4 regions of the Bacillus sp. PK6-16 genome follow, and region 2 is predicted to be linked to each of the others. Evidence: riboswitches for the same ligand, from Rfam matches in the RefSeq annotation. Region 2 holds a riboswitch; each other region holds the start of a gene.
The links. Region 2 has a riboswitch for S-adenosylmethionine ahead of M1D66_RS02410 (methionine ABC transporter ATP-binding protein). Riboswitches for the same ligand answer to the same signal wherever they lie in the genome.
Positions count from the first base shown of each region.

Region 1: it holds a riboswitch for S-adenosylmethionine, as region 2 does, so the genes downstream of both, M1D66_RS25495 (methionine ABC transporter ATP-binding protein) here and M1D66_RS02410 (methionine ABC transporter ATP-binding protein) in region 2, are expected to answer to the same signal.
Region 3: it holds a riboswitch for S-adenosylmethionine, as region 2 does, so the genes downstream of both, mtnK (S-methyl-5-thioribose kinase) here and M1D66_RS02410 (methionine ABC transporter ATP-binding protein) in region 2, are expected to answer to the same signal.
Region 4: it holds a riboswitch for S-adenosylmethionine, as region 2 does, so the genes downstream of both, M1D66_RS26225 (ABC transporter permease) here and M1D66_RS02410 (methionine ABC transporter ATP-binding protein) in region 2, are expected to answer to the same signal.

Region 1 covers NZ_CP096511.1:4,972,578-4,977,370, forward strand. The annotation lists gene M1D66_RS25485 (MetQ/NlpA family ABC transporter substrate-binding protein) at 1-148, opposite strand, end outside; gene M1D66_RS25490 (methionine ABC transporter permease) at 170-835, opposite strand; gene M1D66_RS25495 (methionine ABC transporter ATP-binding protein) at 825-1,844, opposite strand; SAM riboswitch class I at 1,968-2,074, opposite strand; partial or broken gene M1D66_RS25500 (cysteine hydrolase family protein) at 2,317-2,881, shown strand; gene pruA (L-glutamate gamma-semialdehyde dehydrogenase) at 3,132-4,679, opposite strand.
Region 2 covers NZ_CP096511.1:497,030-501,822, forward strand. The annotation lists gene M1D66_RS02385 (arsenate reductase family protein) at 1-157, shown strand, start outside; gene gcvH (glycine cleavage system protein GcvH) at 199-582, shown strand; gene M1D66_RS02395 (toprim domain-containing protein) at 959-1,303, shown strand; gene M1D66_RS02400 (thioredoxin family protein) at 1,307-1,615, shown strand; gene M1D66_RS02405 (hypothetical protein) at 1,768-2,112, shown strand; SAM riboswitch class I at 2,238-2,345, shown strand; gene M1D66_RS02410 (methionine ABC transporter ATP-binding protein) at 2,655-3,680, shown strand; gene M1D66_RS02415 (methionine ABC transporter permease) at 3,673-4,338, shown strand; gene metQ (methionine ABC transporter substrate-binding lipoprotein MetQ) at 4,362-4,793, shown strand, end outside.
Region 3 covers NZ_CP096511.1:1,383,017-1,387,809, forward strand. The annotation lists gene M1D66_RS07265 (pyridoxal phosphate-dependent aminotransferase) at 1-548, opposite strand, end outside; gene M1D66_RS07270 (carbon-nitrogen family hydrolase) at 563-1,426, shown strand; SAM riboswitch class I at 1,498-1,639, shown strand; gene mtnK (S-methyl-5-thioribose kinase) at 1,730-2,911, shown strand; gene mtnA (S-methyl-5-thioribose-1-phosphate isomerase) at 2,908-3,969, shown strand; gene M1D66_RS07285 (YvrJ family protein) at 4,037-4,198, shown strand; gene M1D66_RS07290 (3-hydroxybutyrate dehydrogenase) at 4,228-4,793, opposite strand, start outside.
Region 4 covers NZ_CP096511.1:5,116,723-5,121,515, reverse strand. The annotation lists gene M1D66_RS26245 (DUF3981 domain-containing protein) at 1-268, shown strand, start outside; gene M1D66_RS26240 (multidrug effflux MFS transporter) at 394-1,644, shown strand; gene M1D66_RS26235 (hypothetical protein) at 1,906-2,409, shown strand; gene M1D66_RS26230 (DUF3951 domain-containing protein) at 2,426-2,641, opposite strand; SAM riboswitch class I at 2,811-2,916, shown strand; gene M1D66_RS26225 (ABC transporter permease) at 3,052-3,969, shown strand; gene M1D66_RS26220 (ABC transporter permease) at 3,987-4,793, shown strand, end outside.

The sequences.
Region 1 (4,793 bases), 820 kb from region 2:
CTTTTCCCTTTACAATTTCCCAAGCGTTTCCATCCGTTCCAGTTACACCAATGCGAACTGTTTTTTCTTTTGCTCCTGCATCCGAGCAGCCACTTAACGCCGAAATCCCTACAATCGCTGATAATGCAAATGCTAAAATTTTCTTCATTTTCTTTTCCTCTCTTCCTTTTTATGATCTGCGTAACAAGACTTTCGCAAAGTAATTTCCTAAATTTTGAGCTATCTGTACGAGAATAATAAGTAACACGACCGTTACGAACATAACTGATGTATCAAAACGTTGATAACCATATGTCATTGCTAAATCACCAAGACCGCCACCACCGACAAGCCCAGCAACTGCAGAAAATTCAATTAAACCAACTGTCATAAATGTGACACCTAAGATTAATGGTGCTAACGCTTCTGGTACAAGGATTTCAAAAACAATTCTAATTGGCGAGGCGCCCATTGCTTGCGCTGCTTCAATTACTCCTTTCGGAACGGAAACAAGGTTTGTTTCAACCATTCTAGCAATACCAATTGATGCGACTAACGTCATCGGGAAAATTGCTGCTGCTGTTCCAATCGTCGTTCCGATAACACTTCTCGTTAGTGGACTTAACGCTACTAAAAAGATAATGAATGGTACCGGACGAATTGTATTAATTATGATGTTAAGAATAGAAAAGACCCATTTATTTTCTAAAAAGTTTCCTTTTCTCGTTACATATAAAAGTAAACCTAGCGGTATACCAAGAATTGTAGCAAATATAAGGGTTACAATTACCATTAAGAGGGTATCCCCCGTCGCATCTAGTATGCGCGGCCAAAATATACTCCAATCAACTCGCATGAGCTTCTACCTCCTTCAGCTGCACTTGCAGTCTTAGATGTTGTAATGCTTTTTGAATTTCCCTCTGCTCACCTTGCAACTCTACAAGAAGATTTCCAAATAGCACATTTTGAAGTTCAATAATATTTCCGTACAGTACATTTACATCGACGTTATAGTTTTTTGCGATATATGATAGTACCGGCTGTCCTGTCTCCTCACCAGTAAATGTTAGACGATAAATTTGACCACCATTTTGAATTTTCGCTAGAACACTTTCTGGTAAATGATCATTAATAACAGAACGTACAAAGTTTTGAGTCGTCTTTGTTTTTGGTTGTGTGAAAACATCGAACAGTTTTCCTTCTTCAATAACTTTTCCCTTCTCCATTACAGCTACACGGTGACAAATTTCTTTCACAACATGCATTTCATGTGTAATAAGAAGAATTGTTAAATTGTATTCTCGATTTACTTTCTTTAATAAGTTTAGAATTTCTGTCGTCGTTTCTGGATCTAAGGCCGATGTTGCCTCATCACATATAAGAATATCTGGCGATGTCGCAAGTGCTCTAGCAATGCCCACACGCTGCTTTTGTCCACCTGATAGCTGCTCTGGGTAATAGTTTGCTTTATCTTCTAACCCTACAAACTTCAGCAGTTCATTTACTCTTTCTTTTATCTCATTCTTTGGCACTTTCGCTAACTTTAATGGATAAGCAATATTTCCAAATACTGTTCTTGAATTAAATAAATTAAAACTTTGAAAAATCATTCCAATTCTTTGTCTCAGTTTACGTAATTCTTTCGTCGATAATGATGTAATGTCTTTATCATCTATTGAAATCGTTCCTGCCGTCGGTCTCTCTAACATATTTACTAAGCGTAATAACGTACTCTTTCCAGCGCCACTAAAACCGATAATGCCAAAAATTTCGCCTTTCTCAACTGATAATGTTACATCCTTCACCGCATGAACAGATTGCCCAGCTGATTCATACACTTTACTTACATTGTTAAAAGAAATCATTTTTCCCCCTCCTATATGCTGTAAAAACTTGAAGTAGAGCTTTCGAGGTAAAATAAAAAGTGCTCTCCTTCTTATCAACCATAAAGATAAGAAGGAGAGCACTTATATGTACTCGTTCACATCTTCTCATCTTCCAAGCCTTTATATGGCTTGCTGGAGTTAGCACGGTATTAAAAAAACCCGTTGCTGAGGTATCGTAGGGCCAGTCCCTCCACCTCTCTGGATAAGAATGTATCGATTTAATTGTCGTTTAATTAATTCTCATTATAGAACTCAGAATAATAAGAGTCAATACATTTTTTAGAAAAATATTAATTATTCCTTTATTAAAATTTTCAGATGAAACTTCATGAGAAAATAGTAACTTTCAAGGTTATTTAAAATTCTTCTTCCTCATATTTTTAAACAGGAGAATCCTCTCTACGAATTGAATAAATTTATTTGAATATGAAACTCGGAGGAAGATAAATATATGAAAACAGCTCTTTTACTCGTCGATATTCAAAACGATTATTTTCCAAATGGAAAGATGGAATTGCGTAATCCAGTAGAAGCAAGCGAATATGCTAATCAGTTATTACAACACTTTAGAACAAACAGCGAACCTATTCTTCATATCCAACACGTAGCTATAAAAGATGACGCTACTTTTTTCCTACCTAATACAGAAGGTGTACATATTCACGAAAGCGTACGTCCACTTAGAGAAGAAACAGTTATAGTCAAACATTATCCAAATAGCTTCCGAGAAACTAATCTTCTAGAGCAATTAAAACGTTTAAATATTGAACATGTCGTTGTATGTGGGATGATGACTCATATGTGTATCGATGCTACAGTAAGGGCTGCATTCGATTTTGGCTTTCAATGTACCGTTATACATGATGCTTGTGCTACAAAAGACCTTTCTTTTAAGAACGCTACTATACCAGCTGTTTACATTCACAATACAATTTTAGCTAGCTTAAATGGCGTATATGCAAATGTAATAAGCACGCAAGAATTTTTAGCTACATAAAAAACACTCCTTTCAGTGAGCAAAACCGAAAGGAGTGTTCCTTGTCGAACCATAGATTTTCTTTCAAATTGTATTATACAGGAAATTCTCAAAATGAATACTAAAAAATATGACTAATAAGTCAACTTTTCTCATCATTTTATCTCTGTTCACATGTTTATCCCGCTATTAATAGGTTTTAGCTCATTCCCTTCGAACGATGGTAGTATATAGGATTTCAATTTTAAAAGGAGCTCTTCACATTCTGTGAAGAGCTCCTCTACTATTTCTTATAAAGTTTCAGAAGTAGTTTTTGCTTGCATGTGAAGTGCTAAGTAATCAGGTCCACCAGCTTTAGAGTCTGTACCAGACATGTTAAAGCCACCGAATGGTTGGTAACCTACGATTGCACCAGTACATCCACGGTTGAAGTATAAGTTACCAACGTGGAAGTCTTCGCGTGCTTTTTCAATATGGTCACGGTTGTTAGTAATAACAGCACCTGTTAAACCGTATTCCGTATTATTTGCAATTGCAAGTGCATGATCGAAGTCTTTCGCTTTACAGAATGCTACTACTGGTCCGAAGATTTCTTCTTTCATTAAGCGAGCATCTTCTGCAACGTCAGCAACGATTGTTGGTTGGATGAACCAGCCTTTAGAATCGTCTCCTTCGCCACCTGCTAAGATTCTACCTTCTTCTTTACCAATTGCAACATAGCTCATTACTTTATCGAATGCAGCTTGGTCATTAACAGGACCCATGTTTGTACCTAATACTGCTGGGTTAGCAACTGTTAATTCTTTTGTTAATTCAACAGCACGATTTAATACATGATCATATACATCTTCATGGATTACTGCACGAGAACATGCAGAACATTTTTGTCCTGAGAATCCGAATGCTGATGCAACGATAGACTTAGCTGCTAATTCAAGATCTGCTTCTTTATCAACAACGATTGTATCTTTACCGCCCATTTCAGCGATAACGCGTTTTAACCAAATTTGTCCTGGGTTTACTTTCGCTGCACGCTCATAGATGCGGATACCTACATCACGAGATCCCGTGAAGCTTACGAAACGTGTACGAGGATGATCTACTAAGTAGTCACCAACTTCAGAACCGTTACCTGGAACGAAGTTTACTACGCCAGCTGGTAAGCCAGCTTCTTCTAATACTTCCATAAATTTCGCTGCTACTACAGGAGTTGTACTAGCTGGTTTTAGTAATACTGTGTTACCAGAAACTAAAGCAGCTGTTGTCATACCTGCCATAATTGCGAATGGGAAGTTCCAAGGAGAAATGATAACACCTACTCCTAATGGAATGTAAGAGAAACGATTATATTCAATTGGACGGCTTTCTACTGGAATACCGTCTTTTAATTTTAACATTTGACGACCATAATATTCCATAAAATCGATTGCTTCTGCTGTATCAGCATCTGCCTCATTCCATGGCTTACCTGCTTCTTTTACAAGAATAGCAGAGAATTCATGTTTTCTGCGACGAACGATTGCTGCAGCACGGAATAAAATATCTGCACGCATTTCTGGCTTTGATTTTCTCCAAGTTTGGAATGTTTCATCCGCTACTTGCATTGCTTTTTCAGCTAACTCACGGCTTGCTTTTGAAACACGACCAACAAGTTCCTCTTTATTTGCAGGGTTTACAGAAACAATTTTGTCTTCTGTAGTGATTTTTTCTCCCCCAATAATTAATGGATAGTCTTGTCCAAGATAAGATTCTACTTTCTTTAAACCTTCTTCAAACGCTAATTTGTTAGCCTCCACTGAAAAATCTGTAAATGGCTCATGTTTGTATGCTACTACCATTTTTTTTAGCCTCCCCTTAGAAAAACGTTTACATTTTACAACATTATTCTACACGATAATTTAGATTTATTCAAATATTCCTAGACTTATATTTTAAAAATTAATAAATTTTTA
Region 2 (4,793 bases):
AAAAGATAAGTTGAAAGATGCAAGCGAAGACGAAATGTATGAGCTTTTAGCATCTGATGGCATGTTGATTAAACGTCCAATTGTAACAGATGGAACGAATGTAACACTTGGTTTTAACGAAGAGCAGTTTGAAAGTGTGTGGAAAAAGTACCAATAAGGTATTTTTACATAATTAATACATTCACTGGAGGTACAGTCATGAGCATTCCAAATAATTTACGTTACTCTGAAGAACACGAATGGGTAAAAACTGAAGGTAATGAAGTTGTTATCGGTATCACTCACTTTGCACAAGGTGAGCTAGGCGATATCGTATTCGTTGAACTTCCTGAAGTAGGTGCAACAATCGAAGCTAACGAGCCATTCGGAAGCGTAGAATCTGTTAAAACAGTTTCTGAGTTATACGCACCTGTAAGCGGTAAAGTTGTAGCAGTAAACGAAGAATTAAGTGACCAACCAGAACTTGTTAACGAATCTCCATACGAGGGTGCATGGATGGTTAAAGTTGAACTTTCTGATGCAAGCCAAGTTGAGAAGTTATTAACTGCAGAAAAATATGCAGAAATGACAAACCAAGACTAATTATAGTCGACTAAAGGACAGCCTTTGTGCTGTCCTTTTTTATTTTTTGTGAAATAATGAAATTCAAGTTATATGTAAATAAATAAGCTATTATGAGAAAAACTGTTTTGTGGTAAGGTTTCATAAGTCTTCACAATCTGAATGAGCCGCTTGCGCTTTTCATTGTCTAGCTCCAGCGGCTAGATTGTTCGGTGGCTTCGCTTCTTCCTGCAAGGCCAAAAGCGCCTTTACGTCAGAAGCTCCATCCCCCTCACAATCTGAATGAGCCGCTTGCGCTTTTCTTTTGCAAAAATAAACAGGAAACAACATGAAAATAACGAATATACTATATACTAAGTTCAAGGTTATATAGTATATGGTGATCGGGTGATGACATATGATTTATGTAGAAAAAGTCATTATTGTAGAAGGTACATCAGATAGAAGAAAGATTGAATCTATTATTCGTGAACCGGTGGAAATTGTTTGTACAAATGGTACAATTGGTTTGTCGAAAATGGATGAGCTCGTTGATCAGTTTTTTGATAAGGAAGTGTATGTGCTAGTGGATGCTGATGATGCTGGAGAAAAGTTAAGGAAACAATTTCGAAAAGAATTCCCGCAAGCCGAGCATATCTATATTGATCGCTCGTACCGAGAAGTGGCAACTGCGCCATCTACACACTTAGCAAATGTATTATGGGGAGCCGACATTGACGTTTATACAGAATATTTACGGTAAGGAATGATAGAAGTGATTGATTGGACAGGAGCCGAAGCTACAGCCCTAATAGAGAACGAAGAAAAAACAGTATTATATGTATATACTCCAATGTGTGGAACATGCCAATTAGCAAAAAAGATGTTAACAGTCGTTGAGATGACAATTGAAGGCCTCAAAATTGGGATGTTAGATTTAAATTATGCTCCGCATTTAGCGAAAGAGTATGGGATTGAAAGTGTACCTTGTTTACTTGTTTTTGAAAATGGGACACTGATGAAGAAGATATACGCATTTCATTCGGTTGAATATTTATATACGGAATTAAAGTAGGCGGCAAAATTTTTGCCGCCTCGACATATTTCTTGGGAAATATGTCGAGATGCAGGGTGGATACAGTATTTGTCGAGCGAAAATAACAGGATTGCTCTTTAGTGAGAGGGAATGGTATGTAATAGAAAGTGATATGAAGGATGTGATTTAGGGTGAGATTATATTCTTTGCTTCAATCATTTGTAAATTACGCTAATGCTCAATATCATTTAGAACCGCTTTTAAGACAAGAAGAAAAAACTGTTAATTTTCGTTTTGGAGATGAAAGTTGTTCGTTACAAATTTCAAGAGATTATATAGAGCTGGTACATGAAGAAAGAGGAACGGAACAAATCATTTGCTTAGATGAAAAGGATATAGAACAATTGGTGAATGGAAATGTACGATTGCAAATGCTAATGAATGATGGACGTGTACAATATTCGGGAACGTACCGAACGATGTTATTAGTGGAATCGATGTTTCATATATGTAAACCGATGTCAGTAGGTGCTTAAAATTCTGAAGTTTCATTTTTTGCGAAAATTTCTGTTGACATGGTGAGTGTATATTGATACAATTCAAGTCATAAAATATAGACAATTTCATAAATTTCAAATCAGACGAAAATTGAATCTGATTTCTCTTATCAAGAGAGGTGGAGGGACTGTGCCCTGTGAAGCCCGGCAACCGTCAACTTATGTTGAAATGGTGCCAATTCCTGCAAAGCAAATGCTTTGAGAGATGAGAGAGAGGGATAATGTTGTTATATACGCATAAAAACCTTTCTGCTTCTCTAAAGCAGAAAGGTTTTTTTATTGTTTGAATGTGGAGGACATTCAAATAATAAAAGTAATGATAACAGTGGACTACACGCATTAAAAATAAAAAATTGCGGAGTCGACCTAAAATCTTTATGAAATCTAGCTCCAGCGGCTAGAACAGTCGGTCGTGTCATCCCTTCCTATGAGGCAAAAAGCGCCTCTACGTCAGGGATTTAAACGCCCTCTTGTTCTAAACGATCCGCTTGCGCTTTTTATTTAAAAAAGGGGTGAACATCATGATTCTATTAGAGAACGTAAAGAAAATATATAAGGCGAAAAGCGGTGATGTCACTGCTGTAGATAACGCCAATTTAAAAATAGAAAAAGGTGAAATATTTGGTGTTATTGGATATAGCGGCGCTGGGAAAAGTTCTTTAATCAGATTGTTTAATCAGTTAGAGAAACCGACTTCTGGCCAAATTACAATTGCAAATCGTGTTATATCAGCAATTACAGGAAGTGAACTTCGTAAGGCAAGGCAAGAAATCGGAATGATTTTTCAGCACTTCAACTTACTTTGGTCACGAACTGTACGTGAAAATATAGAGTTTCCACTTGAAATTGCAGGTGTTGATAAAGAGAAGAGAAGAAAACGTGTTGATGAATTAATTCATCTTGTTGGATTAGAAGGAAGAGGAGACGCGTACCCATCTCAGCTGAGCGGGGGACAAAAGCAACGCGTCGGGATTGCAAGAGCATTAGCTAACAATCCACAAGTGCTTTTATGTGACGAAGCAACGTCAGCTCTTGATCCGGAAACGACAGATCAAATTTTGGATTTACTATTAGACATTAATAAGCGCCTTGGTTTAACAATTGTACTCATTACACATGAGATGCACGTAATTCGAAAGATTTGTAATCGTGTTGCGGTAATGGAGAAAGGAAAGATTGTAGAAACAGGTCCAGTACTTGATGTATTCCGTAATCCGAAGCAAGATATTACGAAACGATTTGTACAGCAGTTAACGGATTCTGAAGATACAAATGAAACGATTGAAAGTTTAATTGAAAAATATCCAGATGGAAAAGTAATTCGTTTGCAGTTTATCGGTGAGGCTGTAGAAAGACCAGTGCTTCAACGATTGATGCAACGCAGTGACATAGAAGTTAGCATTTTGCAAGGAAATATCGCACAAACGAATAACGGTTCTTACGGTAGTTTAGTTGTTCATTTAAATGGTGAGGAAACAGCGATCCAGCAAGCAATAGAAGGAATTCATCAAGATCAAGTAGAGCTGGAGGTGATTGCACATGGATAAGTTACTCACAAATGTTGATTGGAATCAAATGTTAGAAGCAACTGGTGAAACGTTATATATGACGGCAATCGCAGCTCTTGCGACATTTGTTTTAGGACTCATTTTAGGATTGTTACTCTTCATGACAGCAAAAGATAATTTATGGGAAAACAAATCAATTAATACGGTGATTGGAGCATTCGTAAATATATTCCGTTCTATACCATTCATCATTTTAATTATTTTATTAATCCCATTCACAAAGATTCTTCTTGGAACAATTCTTGGAGCAAGTGCAGCTTTGCCGGCTTTAATTATTGGAGCGGCACCATTCTACGCGAGAATGGTTGAAATCGCACTTCGCGAAATTGATAAAGGTGTAATTGAAGCTTCAAAAGCAATGGGAGCAAAAACAAGCACAATTATTTTGAAAGTGTTAATTCCAGAATCGTTACCAGCATTAGTATCTGGTATTACGGTTACGACAATTGCTTTAGTAGGCTATACAGCAATGGCAGGAGTTGTTGGTGCTGGTGGCCTTGGAACACTTGCTTACTTAGAAGGATTCCAAAGAGGGAATAACGATGTAACAATCGTTGCGACAATTTGTGTATTACTAGTTGTATTTTTAATTCAGTGGATTGGTGATAGTTTAACGACTCGAATAGATAAACGATAATGAAAAACGGGAGGATGTTTCAAATGAAAAAATTATTACTTACGGCACTTATTTCAACTTCAATTTTTGGATTAGCTGCTTGTGGCGGGAAAGATAAAGATGAAAAGAAACTTGTTGTTGGTGCTTCTAACGTACCGCACGCTGTTATTTTAGAAAAGGCAAAACCGTTACTTGAGAAAAAAGGAATTGAATTAGAAATTAAAAAATTCCAAGACTACGTATTACCAAATAAATCGTTAGCGGATAAGGAATTAGATGCAAACTACTTCCAGCATATTCCGTATTTAGAAAAAGAAATTAAAGATAAAAAGTATGACTTTGAAGTAGCAGGAAAGATTCATTTAGAACCAATTGGTGTGTACTCTCAAAAGTATAAGAGTTTAAAAGAGCTTCCAGATGGTGCGACAATTATTATGAGTAATTCAGTTGCTGACCACGGACGTGGTTTAGCAATT
Region 3 (4,793 bases), 890 kb from region 2:
GCACCGGTAGGATTATTTGGATAGTTTAAAAACATTAATTTTGCACGCTCTGCAATAGAGTCATCAATGTTCGTATAATCTGGTAAAAAGTTATTTTCTGCAATAAGCGGCATTGTTTCAAAGTGTGCTTTTGCTAAAGCAACCCCGGATAAATAATCTGGATAACCTGGATCCGGAACGAGAATCGTATCACCGGGATTTGTAAAACAAATCGGTAATTCTACTAGTCCAGCCTTCCCTCCAAACAAAATAGCAACTTCAGTTTTTGGGTTTAATTCCACGCCGTATTCACGTTTATAGAATGTAGCCACGGCTTCCTTTAAGCTTTCATGTCCGCGAAATGGCGGATATTTATGATGAATGGTCTTTTCGGCAGCATCTTGTAAAGCTTTTACGATATGCTGCGGTGTTGGTTGATCTGGATTACCTTGACCTAGATTAATAACATCGTGACCAGCTGCAACGACTTTGTTAACTTTTGCAACAAGTGAAGCGAAAAATTGTGTTGGCAATGATGTTACTATCTCAGAAGGTTGAAATAATTTCATACTTTCCACCTCTTTTGAAAGTTGTTACAATTCTAGTGACAAATGATATAATCTTTCCAGTATTTTGTAAAGAGAAAAATAAGAATGGGGCTGAAAAAATGAAAGTCGCATGTATTCAAATGGATATTGTTTTTGGAGATGTAGAAAAAAATATTGAGAATGCTAAAAATAAAATAAGTGAAGCTATGAAGGAAAGGCCAGATGTTATCGTCTTACCAGAACTATGGACAACAGGATATGATTTAACGAGACTTTCTGAAATTGCAGATAGGGATGGAGTGGAAACGAAAGAAAAGTTAATAGAATGGGCGAAGCAATATGATGTACATATTGTTGGTGGGTCCATAGCAAAGCAAACAGAGCAAGGCGTTACAAATACGATGTATGTTGTAAATAATGAAGGACAGTTAGTCAACGAATATAGTAAAGTACATTTATTTCAGCTTATGGATGAACATAAATATTTAATAGCTGGTAATGGTACGGGCGAATTTAAGCTAGATGATGTTGAATGCGCTGGAACAATTTGTTATGATATTCGTTTTCCAGAGTGGATGCGTGTTCATACTGCTAAAGGGGCAAAAGTATTATTTGTTGTAGCAGAATGGCCATTAGTTCGTTTAGCACATTGGCGTTTGCTATTGCAAGCAAGAGCAGTTGAAAATCAGTGTTATGTTGTTGCGTGTAATAGAGCAGGAAAGGATCCGAATAATGTGTTTGCAGGTCATTCTTTAATTGTGGATCCTTGGGGTGAAGTTGTAGTAGAGGCGAATGAAGAGGAATCAATTTTATTTGGAGAGCTTGTATTCGAGAAAATTAGAGAAGTACGAAAAGGAATTCCAGTTTTTGCGGATCGTCGTCCAGAATTATACAAATAAAATGTTGACAAGTGATTTTTATTCTTGGTATAGTCATCAACATAAAGTTAAAAATTCAAAAAATTATACAACTCTTATCAAGAGCAGGTGGAGGGATTTGGCCCGATGAAGCCCAGCAACCGACCGTAATACCATTGTGAAATGGGGCGTTTATTACGCCAAAAGGCACGGTGCTAATTCCAGCAGAAAGTAAAACTTTCTGGCAGATAAGAGGGGAGAAGATAAACTTCAAACCTCTTTCTTAGTGGAAAGAGGTTTTTCTGTGTTAGAAAAACCTCTGAATTTAAAAAGGGGGAGAAGACGATGGGATATTATTCATTAACAGAAATAACAGCTGTACAATATGCGAAAGGTCATGGTTATTTTGAAGAGAAGGCAAATGTCATTTGTCATGAAATTGGAGATGGAAACTTAAATTACGTGTTCAAATTAGATGATGGAGAGAAATCCATTATAATAAAACAAGCACTGCCTTATGCTAAAGTAGTTGGTGAAAGCTGGCCATTGTCTATAAAAAGAGCAACGATTGAAAGCAAGGCATTACAAATTTTTGCGCAGTATGTACCGGATTATGTTCCAGTAGTGTACAGTCATGATGAAGAGTTAGCGATAACGGTAATAGAAGACTTATCAAGACTAACAATTACAAGAAAAGGATTAATAGACGGAGAAGAATATCCGCTTTTATCCCAGCATATTGGTCGTTTTCTAGCACATGTTTTATTTTACACTTCAGATTTTGGTTTACAGTCAGAAGAGAAGAGGATACTAGAAGGTACCTTTGTAAATCCGGACCTATGTAAAATTACAGAGGATTTAGTGTTTACAGATCCTTTTGGGCATTATGATACAAATGATTATGAGCCAGATTTACAGCTCGTGGTTGATGAACTTTGGAGTGATAAAACTTTAAAACTAAAAGTAGCACAATATAAATATAAGTTCTTAACAAGAAAAGAAACTCTTATTCATGGTGATTTACATACTGGTAGTATTTTTTCGTCACCTTCTGAAACGAAAGTGATTGATCCAGAATTTGCGACATATGGCCCATTTGGATTTGATATAGGTCAATTTATTGCAAATCTATTATTAAATGCTTTATCTAGAGAAGAAGAAAAGAGAAGTGTACTATTTTTTCATATAGAAAAGACGTGGAGTCATTTTGTAGAGACTTTTACAAAGTTATGGATTGGAGAAGGTGTAGAAGCATATACGAAAGAAAAACAATGGTTACCAATTATTTTGCAAAATATCTTTACTGATGCTGTTGGATTTGCCGGATGTGAACTAATTCGTAGAACAATTGGTTTAGCTCATGTAGCAGATTTAGATGAAATAGAAAATAAAGAAACAAGAATTCAAGCTAAGAAACAAGCGCTATCCTTAGGAAAAGAACTAATAAAATATGAATCTAAAAGTGCTGATATTCAACTGTTTCGAACATTATTTCAACAGACAGTTTCAAGGGGTGTAAAAGCATGAGTATAATTGTTACTGTTCCGAGATCTGTAAGTTGGAAAGGTGATGCAATTGCAGTATTAAATCAAACGAAATTGCCACATAGCACAGAATACAAAACATTAACGACTATTGAAGGGGTTTGGAAAAGTATCATAATGTTAGAAGTACGCGGAGCGCCTGCAATTGGAATTGTAGCTGCATTTGGCTTGGCGCTTGCAGCGAAAAAATATAATACTTTACATATCGAAGAATTTCAAAAGAAGTTTAATAGAGACTGTAACTATTTAGGGACATCACGCCCAACGGCAGTAAATTTATTTTGGGCAATTGATCGTATGAGAGAATCTATTCGAGAGATTACTACAATAAAAGAAGCACAAAAAATATTAGAAGAAGAAGCGCTTTGCATTCAACAGGAAGATGAAGAGGTGTGTCGAAATATTGGGGAATATGCGTTAACATGTTTTAAAGATGGCGATAATATTTTAACAATCTGTAACGCTGGAAGTATCGCAACTGCCAGATATGGAACTGCATTAGCTCCCTTTTATATTGGAAAAGAGAAAGGTGTGCGTTTACATGCATATGCGTGTGAAACGAGACCAGTTTTACAAGGTGGTCGCTTAACGACGTGGGAATTGAAGCAAGCAAATATTGATGTGACCCTTATAACAGATAATACTGCAGCTCATGCTATTCAAACGAAAGAAATAAACGCAATTATTGTGGGGGCGGATCGAATTGTCGCAAATGGAGATACAGCCAATAAAATAGGGACAATGAATTTAGCTATTTTAGCAAAGTACTTTAATATCCCATTTTACGTTGCTGCGCCACTGTCAACATTTGATGTTACGAAAGAAACTGGAGCCGAAATTATTATTGAAGAAAGAGATGAAACAGAAGTTACGAAAATCTTTGGAAAACAAGTAGCACCAATTGGAACGGATGTTTATAATCCAGCATTTGACATAACGCCGAATGAATTAATTACAGGAATTATTACTGAGAAAGGTATTATACGCGGGGACTATAAACGAGAAATTGCATCATTATTTGAAAAACAAGCTAATACATAATAGCTTGTTTTTTTATGCCTAAATGCAGTGTTTTCTCTTACTTATATAATGAAAGGAGGGGAAGAGGGTGGAAGAGTGGATCAAGATGATAGGTAATGTAGGGTTTCCGATTGTTGTAACATTATATTTACTCCACCGTATTGAAAGTAAATTAGAGGGGGTAATTGTTGCAATTGAGAAGCTCCCGCGGCAATTACTAAAGTACGAAGATCCTCGGGATAAAAAATAAAGTTTGCTCTTCTTGAGCAAACTTTATTTTTATTGAGCGGTATAACCACCATCGATAACGACAGCTTGACCAGTTATACCTTTAGCTTTTTCACTCGCTAAAAACATCGCATAATCTGCAATTTCTTGTACTTGTAATAAGCGCTTTTGTGGAACGAGTGGATAAATAACATCTTCTAAAACATTTTCAAGTGGTACATTTCGTGTAGTAGCTAAGTCTTGTAGTTGATTACGTACAAGGGGGGTATCAACATAACCAGGGCAAAGGGCATTAACAGTAATACCATGCGTAGCACCTTCTAAAGCGGCAACTTTTGTTAATCCAATTACGCCATGTTTTGCACTATTGTAGGCAGCTTTTCCAGCAAACCCGACAAGGCCGTTAATAGAAGCGACATTAATAATACGACCATATTTTTGTTGTTTCATAATCGGAAAGGCATGCTTAATTGCAATAAACGGAGCAATTTGCATAATTTGAATTAGTAGCTCGAACTTTTCAGTTGGAAAGTCTTCAATGGGTGAAACGTGTTGCATTCCTGCGTTGTTAATTAATATATGTAATGAACCGAAATGATCAACTGTTTGAGAAATTG
Region 4 (4,793 bases), 680 kb from region 2:
TAATGGTGATACATTTAGACCAACCTCAACAGGAAAAGAAGCGCAAAAAGAAGGTATTGTACAACGTGTATATAAAGAAAAATCAGGTGAAAATACAATCGTGTACGTACTTTTAGAGAATGAACAAAAGGTATTTATGATACCGGTGAAGAAATTCCCATATGCTATGTTTACAGAAGTAGGAGACCCAATTCAAATTACATATTTAGATACGGGAGAGATGATGTCCTCAGTATCTAAATTTACGAATAGCAATGTGAAAAAGTAAAGCGATAGAATTTCTATCGCTTTTTTTACATTATGAAAGAGGAAAATGCGCTGTACTTGACGTATGTTTATGATGTAACTATAATTGTTACGATTCAGTTTGTATAGGAAAGGGTGGATTGAAAAGTGAATGAAGTTAATCACGAAATATATAAACCTGTAAAGGCAAACAGGTTATGGATGATTCTTGTATTAGGAACACTTACGGCGATTGGGCCATTATCTATTGATATGTATTTGCCTTCATTACCGAAGTTAACGGATGACTTGCAAACAGGTGCATCCCTCGCGCAGCTTACATTAACAGCTTGTTTGCTTGGGCTGTCAGTAGGACAATTATTTGTTGGCTCAATTAGTGATATTTACGGAAGACGCAAACCTCTTATTATTGCTCTTATTATTTATGTTGCTTCTTCTTTACTTTGTGCTGTTGCGCCATCTATTTGGACATTAGTGTTATTGCGCTTCCTACAAGGAGCTTCAGGATCAGCCGGGATTGTTATATCACGTGCGATGGTACGTGATATGTATTCAGGTTCTGAAATGACGAAGTTTTTCTCACTGCTTATGTTAGTAAACGGAGCAGCACCTATTTTGGCACCGATTATTGGGGGGCAATTATTACAGTTTACAACGTGGCGCGGTGTTTTCATCGTTCTTGGAGCAATTAGCGTATTCATGTTAATCTCAGCTATTTTTGTATTACGTGAAACATTACCTCCTGAAGAAAGAGAAACAGGTGGTTTGTCAGGGACTTTGGCGACGTACGGAAAATTGTTAAAGGACCGTCTGTTTATGGGATATGCATTGTCACAAGGATTAGTAACAGCGGCAATGTTTGCATACATTTCGGGCTCACCATTTGTGTTGCAGAACATATACGGAGCATCACCACAGCAGTTTAGTTTATTCTTTGCAATCAACGGTATCGGTATTATTATTGCTAGTCAGGTTACGGGTCGTTTAGCGGGGAAAGTGAATGAGAAGACATTATTTGTCTCTGGTATCATTATTGCAGCTGTTGGTGGTTTATCTTTACTACTGACAATCTTACTAGGAATAGGGTTAATTGGTGTTTTATGCTCGTTATTCCTTGTCGTATCAAGTGTTGGGGTTGTCTCAACAACTGGGTTCTCATTAGCGATGAGAAATCAAAAACAAGCTGCAGGAACAGCATCAGCTTTATTAGGTTTATTACAGTTCATTTCAGGAGCACTTGTTGCACCGCTAGTAGGTATTGGTGGAAGTAATACAGCATTACCGATGGGTGTTGTAATAGCTCTTTGTGAAGTTGGTGCGGTACTATGCTATTTATTTATGGCTAGAAGAAGTGAAAAGCAGTTTGAACTGCAAGCAAGACAAAATTTAGAGGCTTAACAAAAAAGAACTGATTCAAAGGGAATATTTGAATCAGTTCTTTTTTCATTTCTTTGAAATACCTCATATAGTTTTGTAAGGTGCTGTAGTAAAGCAGTGCAAAAGTTATTTGTATAAAGTGACGATACTGTGACAAACATGTTGGTATATATATTACGATGTCGTCTTAAGTGTAAAAAGTAGGGCGTTCTCGGTATAATAACAAGTGGAGATAAAAGAAACTATAATGAGTAGTAGCTGTAGATAAAAGGAGAAGAAGAGATGAAGAAGGTTTTGGGTATTGCTGTAATGGGAAGTATGATCCTTCTAGCAGGATGTAATGGAAATAAGGATACGAAAGAACCGAAAGAAAAGGTAGAGCAATCTACAGAACAAACAGAAGAAATGAAAGAATACCGTGCAGTACATGAAAAATACGATTTGAAAATGAATAAAGAAATTAATAACGCACTGCAGTTATTTGAAGTGGCAAAAGAAAAGGGCGGTAAGGAAATAACGACTGCTACATATAAAGAAGATGTGCAAAAGGTAACAACGAGCATGTTAGAAGATATTGATCATATACGAAAAGAAATTCGTGTTCCGAAGTCGAAAGAGCAAGAACATGAGGTATATGTCGGTTTCTTGAATGAATCGGAACAAGCAATGAAAAAATTACAGAAGTTAGCGAAAGAAGAAGATTCATCGTTGATTCGTGATATAGAAATTAATTTTGCAACAGCATCGACATACTATAAACGTTTTCAAGCAGAAACGAAAAAATAACCTTGCCTATGCAAGGTTATTTTTTCTTCTTACCATCTCCGTCTTCATCCTCGGATACTAATACCTTCTGTTCTTCGTGAAATTCGGAAATAGTTTGCCCGGTAATATTATCGAAAGGAGTATAAAAAGAAGTAATACGTTTCTTTTTAATAAAGAGTTTATAGAAGCCGATGATGACAAGTATAACGATTGTTAAGGGTAATCCTATAGTAGCAAGAAGTAAGGGGTCCATCTTATAACTCCTTTAATATCATTTCTTTTTATTATAAGCCGAAAACTGTAATTTCGATAAAAGAATTAAAAACTGACTTTTCTAAATTTATCCAATTAGATTGACTTTTCAATTTTTCAGAATTATAATTCGAGATATACAATTTGAACTAAATAATAATATAGCAATTTACTTATCCAGAGAGGTAGAGGGACTGGCCCTATGACACCTCAGCAACGGGTTCTGTAATAAGAACACCGTGCTAATTCCAGCAAGCAAGTCTTGAAAGATAAGTGATGGGCCTTTGTTTGTTAAGCCTTGATCTTATTTTTTAAGATCAAGGCTTTTTGTATTCTAAAAAGAGAAAAGGGAGTAATGGAAAAGTACATTCATAAAACAAAGTAAAAACATGTATTTAGGGGGTTATTGAAGTGTATGTAATTAAAAAATTATCGGTTATGGTGTTCACACTATGGGTTATTACGACAGTGACATTTCTAATTATGCATATTATTCCGGGGGATCCATTTTCATCAGATGCAAAAATCTTTCCTGAAGAAGTGATCCAAAACATGAGAGCGAAGTATCACCTTGATGAACCGTTATGGAATCAATATATTGCTTATTTAGACGGTGTAGTTCATTTTGATTTTGGCGAATCTGTTCAATCAACCGGGCAAGGTGTATCAGAAATTATAACAACTGGCTTTGGTCCATCAGCAATTATTGGTCTACAAGCACTTGTTATTTCATTGTTGGTAGGAATTGCGGCAGGGACATTTGCTGCTCTATATCATGGGAGAGTAATTGACTATAGTGTGAGTTTGCTCGCAATTCTAGGTATTTCTATTCCAAGTTTTATTTTAGCACCACTATTTATACAAGTATTCGCTATCCAATTTGAGCTTTTACCAGTAGCCTCTTGGGGAACATTCGAACATACAGTATTGCCATCCTTTGCATTAGCGTTAGGGCCAATCGCAGTTATTACAAGGTTTGTTCGTTCTAATATGATCGAAGTACTGCAGAGTGATTATATTAAGCTAGCAAGAGCAAAAGGCATACCAATTAAGAAGATTATTATAAGACATGCTCTTCGAAATGCGATTGTTCCAGTACTTACATTTGTGGGACCGTTAATGGCTGGACTTTTAACAGGGACTTTCGTTATTGAAAAAATCTTTTCAATTCCTGGCCTAGGAAAATATTTTGTAGATAGTATTTTTAACCGAGACTATCCGGTGATTATGGGAACAACGATTTTTTATAGTGCATTATTAATTGCTTGTATTTTCATTACAGATATTATTCACCGTATTGTTGATCCACGTATTCGTTCTATTACATAAGGAGGGGGGATATTAAAATGGGAGCTTATGAAATTAATGACCAGTTATTAACAAATGAAGAGAAAAAAGAATTAACGATAAATAAAAATCAGCAAACGATTAGCAGAAAGAAAGAAGTGTTTCGTAAGTTTATATCGAATCCAATCGCAGTTTTAGGAACAGTGACGTTATTGCTAATTATTGTTTTCTCGCTTATTGGCGAAAGTTTAACGCCATTTACTGCGAGTGAACAAGTAAAAGAGGCAACAAATTTACCGCCGAGTAGTGAACATTGGTTTGGAACAGATGATTTAGGGAGAGATATTTGGGCACGTACTTGGGCTGGTGGGAAGATTTCACTAACAGTGGGATTAGTAGCAGCTGCCCTCGATATAGGGCTTGGTGTACTGATTGGTGGATTTAGTGGATACGTGAGAGGGCGTAATCGCCTTGGAACGTTAATTGATGAGTGGATTATAAGAGGAATTGAAGTATTATACGGCATCCCATATTTATTAATTGTTATTTTACTATTAATTGTTATGAAACCAGGTCTTTTCACCATTATTATCGCCCTTGCATTAACGGGATGGATTGGAATGGCTCGTCTCATTCGAGCACAAGTATTGTCTTTAAAACAACGAGAGTTTGTTATTGCAGCAGAGCGATTAGGTACATCACATATGAAAATTATATATGGGCATTTAATTCCGAATTTAACAGGCATTATTATCGTCAATTTATCATTTACAATTCCGGCAGCTATTTTTTCAGAATCATTTTTAAGCTTTATAGGACTTGGGGTACAATCACCAGCGGCAAGTTGGGGGACGATGACGAATGAC